Regions from separate parts of the Variovorax sp. GW531-E2 genome, predicted to be linked through region 2. Evidence: predicted binding sites of a transcription regulator. Region 2 holds the regulator's gene; the other holds the start of a gene.
The links. Region 2 encodes sigma-54, which starts transcription at its own class of promoters, with help from an activator protein. Its sites were predicted from a motif close to TGGCANGNAANCTGCTTT; they were not measured.
Positions count from the first base shown of each region.

Region 1: AC07XP_RS13185 (TorF family putative porin) is a predicted target of sigma-54. The motif match lies at 2,052-2,069, and genes of this name have one in related genera.

Region 1 is NZ_JBWKXQ010000018.1:16,637-20,017, forward strand. It holds gene AC07XP_RS13175 (ammonium transporter) at 1-703, opposite strand, end outside; gene glnK (P-II family nitrogen regulator) at 733-1,071, opposite strand; gene AC07XP_RS13185 (TorF family putative porin) at 1,142-2,008, opposite strand; partial or broken gene AC07XP_RS13190 (YifB family Mg chelatase-like AAA ATPase) at 2,226-3,158, shown strand.
Region 2 is NZ_JBWKXQ010000009.1:133,511-136,891, reverse strand. It holds gene AC07XP_RS08900 (phospholipase D family protein) at 1-879, opposite strand, end outside; gene rpoN (RNA polymerase factor sigma-54) at 890-2,479, opposite strand; gene lptB (LPS export ABC transporter ATP-binding protein) at 2,634-3,381, opposite strand, start outside.

The DNA of each region.
Region 1 (3,381 bases), on a different contig from region 2:
CGGTGCCGCCGGCGAAGTCGAGCGCGCCGTCCTTGCCCAGCAGGCCGCCGCCCCACACGATGTGGGCCATGGGCACGTAGCTGAAGGTGAACCAGATCACCGAGAACAGCAGCACGGCCGAGAACTTGGCGCGTTCTGCAAAAGCGCCGACGATCAGCGCCACGGTGATGGCCGCGAAGGTGCCCTGGAAGGCGAAGAACACGTATTCGGGGATCGTGGTCAACGCGCCGAAGGTCTCCTGCGTGATGCCCTTCATGAAGATCTTGTCGAAGCTTCCGAAGAAGTTGCCGTCGCCTGTGAAGGCCAGGCTGTAGCCGTAGATGGCCCACAGCAGGCTGATGAGCGAGAAGATCACGAAGACCTGCATCAGCACCGACAGCATGTTCTTGGAGCGGCCCAGGCCGCCGTAGAACAGCGCCAGGCCGGGGATGGTCATCAGGATCACGAGCAGGGTCGAGGTGAGCATCCAGGCGGTGTCGCCGGAGTCGACCTTGGGCGCGGGGGCAGCGGCCGGTGCGGCGGGCGCGGCCTCGGCGGCTGCGGGTGCCGCAGCCGCTGCAGGAGCGGGCGCAGCTGCGGCAGGTGCAGCAGGTGCCGATGCAGCCGGTGCCTCAGGGGTGGCGGCGGGTGCCTGGGCCAGCGCCGAAGTACCGGCGACGAAGACGCTCAAGCCGAGCGCAAGAGAGACAAGAAGTTTTTTCATAGTCGTTGTTCTTTCGGGCCAGGACTCGATCAGAGGGCTTCGCGGCCCGTTTCGCCGGTGCGGATGCGCACGACCTGTTCGAGGTTGTAGACAAAGATCTTGCCGTCGCCGATCTTCCCGGTGCGCGCGGCGCCTTCCACGGCCTCGATCACGCGGTCGACCAGCTCGTCGGAGATGGCCGCCTCGATCTTCACCTTGGGCAGGAAGTCGACCACGTACTCGGCGCCGCGGTACAGCTCGGTGTGGCCCTTCTGGCGACCGAAGCCCTTCACTTCCGTGACGGTGATGCCCTGCACGCCGATGGCCGAGAGTGCTTCGCGCACCTCGTCGAGCTTGAACGGTTTGATGATGGCTGTGACCAGCTTCATGATGAGTTGCTCCTTCTGGATGGATGAAAGGCGGCGCGGCAACGTGGGCCGCGCCTGGTTGTTGTGTCGATTACAGCGTCTTCGTCAGCGTGAGGATGAAGCGTGCCTTGTTGGGCGAGTAGTAGGTGGTGCCGAAGGTGCCGAAGTCGGGGATCTCGATGCCCGGGTAGGCCACGACCTGGTAGTTGGCCTTCTTGTTGGCGCCCTGCACCGAGCCCGTGAGCGTCAGGCCGCTGCCGAAGTCGTAGGTGGCGCCGATGTTGTAGTCCACGTAGCTCTTGTAGCCCAGGCTGCGGATGTCGCTGGACATGTTGGTGAAGCCGACGGCGGCCTTGAGCGTGACCTTGGGCACGATCTCCTTGCTGTAGGCCAGGTTCAGGTAGCCGGTGTTGCGGCCCTTCAGGCCCGAGCCGGTCTTGGCGCCGGCGTAGCCGAAATAGTCCTTGGACACCGTGTGCGAGTACTTGGCCGTGAACGAGCCGAAGCTGTCGTTGGCGTAGGTGGCGCCCACGTACAGCTCGGTGGTGTTGCCCACCGAGTTGCCCGGGTAGATGTAGGTGAGCGCACCGACGTCCATGTCGACCGGGCCGGCCTTGAACTTGTAGCCGCCGTACAGGTCGCTCTCGATGCTGTTGCCCTTGAGCCAGTTGACGCTGGAGTTCCAGTTGCCGATGTAGAAGCCGCTGTCGCCGAAGGCGTAGTCGAAGCCGCCCTGGATGGCGGGCTTGAAGCCCTTGGTCTTGGCGTAGTCGTTCTTGCCGATCATGTCCTGGTCCTGGCCGCGGAACTTGTAGTTCGTGGTCAGCGAGACATTGCCCGTGAGCAGGGGCGCGGGCGCCGGTGCGGCGGCGTCGGCGGCCTGGGCCATGGCGGCGCCCGAGGCGGTCAGTGCAGTGGCCAGAACGATCAACGCCTGGGCGGCGGTACGGTGCGTCATCAGGGAACTCCTCGCAAGTGTGTTGTTGGACCTGAGCACCCTCAAAGCAGGGAGCGTGCCAAACTGCACGAATACCGCTCCGGCCAGAGGGCGCAGGTGTCCGGCGATGAGCGCCAAATCGTTACAAGCCCTGTTTCCGGCAGTTGCACACGCTTGCACGCTGCACGGTCCTGGGCTTGCACGTCGCAGGCGCACCAACTTGGGGAGAGGGAGAAAAATGAGTCTGTCTTTGGTGCAAAGCCGCGCCTTGCTCGGCCTGGAGGCCGCCGCCGTCACGGTCGAGGTGCATCTGTCGAACGGCCTGCCGAGCTTCACGCTGGTCGGGCTGGCCGAGACCGAGGTCAAGGAGGCGCGCGAGCGCGTGCGCTCGGCGATCCAGAACGCCGGGCTCGAATTTCCGACCAACAAGAAGATCGTCGTCAACCTCGCCCCGGCCGATCTGCCGAAGGACTCGGGCCGCTTCGACCTGCCCATCGCGCTGGGCATCCTCGCGGCCAGCGGGCAGATCGAGAACGCCCGGCTGGCCGGCCACGAGTTCGCCGGCGAGCTGTCGCTGTCGGGCGAACTGCGCCCAGTGCGCGGCGCGCTCGCGATGGCCGTGGCCACCTACACCCAGGGCACGGCCGTGCGGCTGGTGCTGCCCCTGGACAGCGCCCAGGAGGCCGCGCTGGTGCCCGGTGCGCAGGTGTACGGCGCCCGGCACCTGCTCGACGTGGTGCGCCAGTTCGTCGCCAGCGGCGGCGGGCCGGTCGACGCGAGCGACGACGGCTGGACCCGCGTGCGCGCCGCGCCCGGCGACGGCGCCCCGCGCTATGCCGACCTGGCCGACGTCAAGGGCCACACCGGCGCCAAACGCGCCCTCGAGATCGCCGCGGCCGGCGGCCACAGCCTGCTGATGGTGGGCGAGCCGGGCTCGGGCAAGTCGATGCTGGCGCACCGCTTCGCCGGCCTGCTGCCGCCGATGAACGTGGACGAAGCGCTGGAGAGCGCGGCCATCGCCAGCCTCGACGGCCGGCTGGCGCCCGAGCGCTGGATGAGCCGCCCGACGGCCACGCCGCACCACACGGCGAGCGCGGTGGCGCTGGTGGGCGGCGGCTCGCCGCCGCGGCCGGGCGAGATCTCGCGCGCGCACCATGGCGTGCTGTTTTTGGTTATGTGCAACGCGAAAAATCACCAGCTGCAATATCAGGAGTGCAATTCCGGATAGAATTTGATACATATCGTCAAATCAAAAAACATTGACTCAACGTAGCTTCGTCGTCGCGTACTCAAAGCCCGATGGCGCCTTTGCGGCGCGGTATCCAGCCCTGGCCGGCATGCCGTTCATCTTGGACTCGAGGCCTGGACTTCATCGCCTCGCAAGCACCTACCTC
Region 2 (3,381 bases):
CAGGCCGAGCTTGCCGGCGTCGAGGTCGTCGGCCACGGGGCTGTAGCCGAGCAGGTCGTTGGGCGCGGGCCTGGGCGGTGGGGGCGTGGTGTCGGGGCCGGTGGCGGCGTCGAAGCGGCGCTGCAGCTCTTCGCGCGGCAGGTCGGTGTGCACGACCGCGCCGATCGGGCGCACGTGCGGGCTGTTCCAGTACTGGTCGAACAGCACGCCCAGGCGCGGGATCAGCGCACCCGTGACGAAGGTGTCGAGGTCGATGAAGTTCGGGCCCGTGGTGCGGCGGAAGTACTGGTTGCCGATGTTGCGCCCGCCCGCCACCGCCATCGCGCCGTCGGCGATGAAGAGCTTGTTGTGCATGCGGCGGTTGACGCGGCTGAAGTCGAACAGCGATGCGGTGAAGCGCTTGAGCAGGCTGCCGCGCCCGGCCGGGAACGGGTTGAACAGGCGCAGCTCCACGTTCGGCGTGGCGGCAAGGCCGAGCAGCAGTTCGTCTTCGCCGGACGTGTACAGGTCGTCCATCAACAGGCGCACGCGCACCCCGCGCTGGGCCGCATCGCGCAGGGTGCGCAGCAGGTAGCGGCCGGTCTCGTCGTTCTCGATCTGGTAGTACTGCACGTCGAGCGTGCGCTGCGCGCGGCGCGCCAGCTGCAGCCGCGTGTCGAAGGCGAAGTCGCCGCCGGGCATCAGGCGAAAGCCGCTGAGGTCGGGATCGGGCTGCGAGGCCAGCGCGATCTTGCCGAGCGCGGTGTCGGCCGAGACGGCGATGGCCTTGGTGGGCGGGCGCGGTGCCTCGTCGGGCAGCGTGGCGCAGCCGGCAAACAGCAGCGCCGCCGCGATGACGACCACCCAATGCCCACAGCGCGACAGCAGGCGGCTCGTCATCGTCGGTCTTCTAGAGTGCCTTGCGCAGGTTGGCGGGTGCGATGCGCAGCGCTTCGCGGTACTTGGCGACGGTGCGGCGCGCGCACTCGATGCCCTGCTCTTTCAGCATCTCGGAGATCTGGCTGTCGGACAGCGGCTTCTTGATGCTCTCGGAACTCACGAACTGCTTGATCAGCGCGCGCACCGCGGTGCTCGACGCGTTGCCGCCGGTCTCGGTGCCCAGCGCCGAGCCGAAGAAGTACTTGAGCTCGACCGTGCCGAAGGGCGTGGCCATGTACTTGGCGGTGGTCACGCGCGAGATGGTCGACTCGTGCAGGCCCAGCTCGTCGGCGATCTCGCGCAGCACCAGCGGGCGCATGGCCAGCTCGCCGTGCACGAAGTAGCTCTTCTGGCGCTCGACGATGGCGTTGCTCACGCGCAGGATGGTGTCGAAGCGCTGCTGGATGTTCTTGATGAACCAGCGCGCCTCCTGCAGCCGCTGCGACAGCGCCTGGCTGCCCTCGCCCTTGTGCGACTTGAGCGCGCCGGCGTAGATGTCGTGCACGCGCAGGCGCGGCATGACCTCGGGGTTGAGCATGACGCGGAACTTCACGTTGGTGCCGCGCCCGGTCTTGGTGACGATCACATCGGGAATGACGATGTTGCGCTCTACATCGACGAAACGGCGCCCCGGCTTGGGTTCGAGCCGCGCAATGATCTGCAGCGCCGAGCGCACCAGCTCTTCGTTGGTGCGCGTGAGCGTGGCCAGGCGCTTGAAGTCGCGCCGCGCGAGCAGCTCCATGGGCTGCTTGCAGATCGCGATGGCGGTCTTGCGGATGAGCGCCTCGGCCTCGGTCTCGTCTTCGCTGGCGAGCGCCTTCAGCTGGATGCTCAGGCATTCGCCGAGGTCGCGCGCACCGACGCCGACCGGCTCCAGGCTCTGCAGCAGGCCCAGCGCCACCTGGAAGTGGTGCACGAGGTCGTCGAACTGGTCGTTGTCGTCGCCCGCCAGGCCCGAGGCCAGCGCGGGCAGCGAGTCTTCGAGGTAGCCGTCGTCGTTGAGCGATTCGATCAGGAAGCGCAGCGCGGCGCAGTCGTTTTCGTTCAGGCGCAGGCTCAGCGCCTGGCGATGCAGGAAGGACTGCAGCGACTCCTGGCTGCGCGCGAGTTCGGTGGCGTCGGCCCGCTCGTCGTCGCCCAGGTTGTTCTGGCGCGCGGGCGCATCGCTGCCCCACTCGCTGTCGTCGGGCGCCATGTCGACAGTGCCGTCGCCTTCCCAATCGGGCTCGCGCTCGGCGATCTCGGCGGCGGGGCCGTCGGTGTCGGGGGTCGAGGTGCTGGTGTCGCTGGACGTGGAGGAAGTGCTGGCGGCGGACGGCGTGAACTCGGCCTCCCCCTCGCCCACGTCGTCGCGCGGCACCGGCGCGTCGGCCGTGTCCAGCCCGAACTCCTCGCGCGCCGCTTCTTCCGCGGTGCGTTCGAGGAACGGGTTCTCGTCCAGCATCTGCTCCACTTCCTGGCTCAGTTCGAGCGTGGAGAGCTGGAGCAGGCGAATGGACTGCTGCAGCTGTGGCGTCAAGGCCAGATGCTGCGAGACGCGAAGGGACAGCCCTTGCTTCATGAGGAAATGGCTCCCCCCCAGGCTGCGCGCTTCGCGCTACGCCAACCCCCTACCGGGGGCGGGCCGGCCGCTTCGGGCGGCCGTGCGCGGCGGCCCCCGCGAGGAAGCTCCGCGCGGACGGCGGCCACGATGATCCTTGACCCTCGCCGCACGGTCACATCCGGAAGTGCTCGCCCAGGTACACCCTGCGTACCTCGGCGTTGTCGACGATCTCCGAGGGTGTGCCTTGTGCCAGCACGTGCCCGTCGCTGATGATGAACGCGTGATCGCAGATGCCCAGCGTCTCACGCACGTTGTGGTCGGTGATGAGCACGCCGATGCCGCGCTCTTTCAGGAAGCTGATGATCCGCTGGATCTCGATCACGGCGATCGGGTCGATGCCGGCGAAGGGCTCGTCCAGCAGGATGAAGCGCGGCTGCGTGGCCAGCGCGCGCGCGATCTCGACGCGGCGGCGCTCGCCGCCCGACAGTGCGAGCGCGGGCGAATCGCGCAGGTGGTCCACGCGCAGGTCGGCCAGCAGGTCGGCCAGGCGCTCTTCGGTGTGCTGCTTGGTCAGCGGCATCATGCGGCCGTTGGCGTCGGGCTCGCGCTGCAGCTCGAGCACGGCGCGCACGTTTTCCTCGACCGTGAGCTTGCGGAAGATCGAGGCTTCCTGCGGCAGGTAGCTCAGGCCCATGCGCGCGCGGCGGTGAATGGGCATGTGGGCGATGGGCTCGCCGTCGATGGTGATCTCGCCGGCGTCGGCGCGCACCAGCCCGACGATCATGTAGAACGAGGTGGTCTTGCCCGCGCCGTTGGGGCCGAGCAGTCCGACGACCTCGCCCTTTTGCACGTCGAGCGAGACGTCTTTGACGACCGTGCGGCTGCCGTAGCTCTTCTTGAGGCCGCGCGCCACGAGGCGG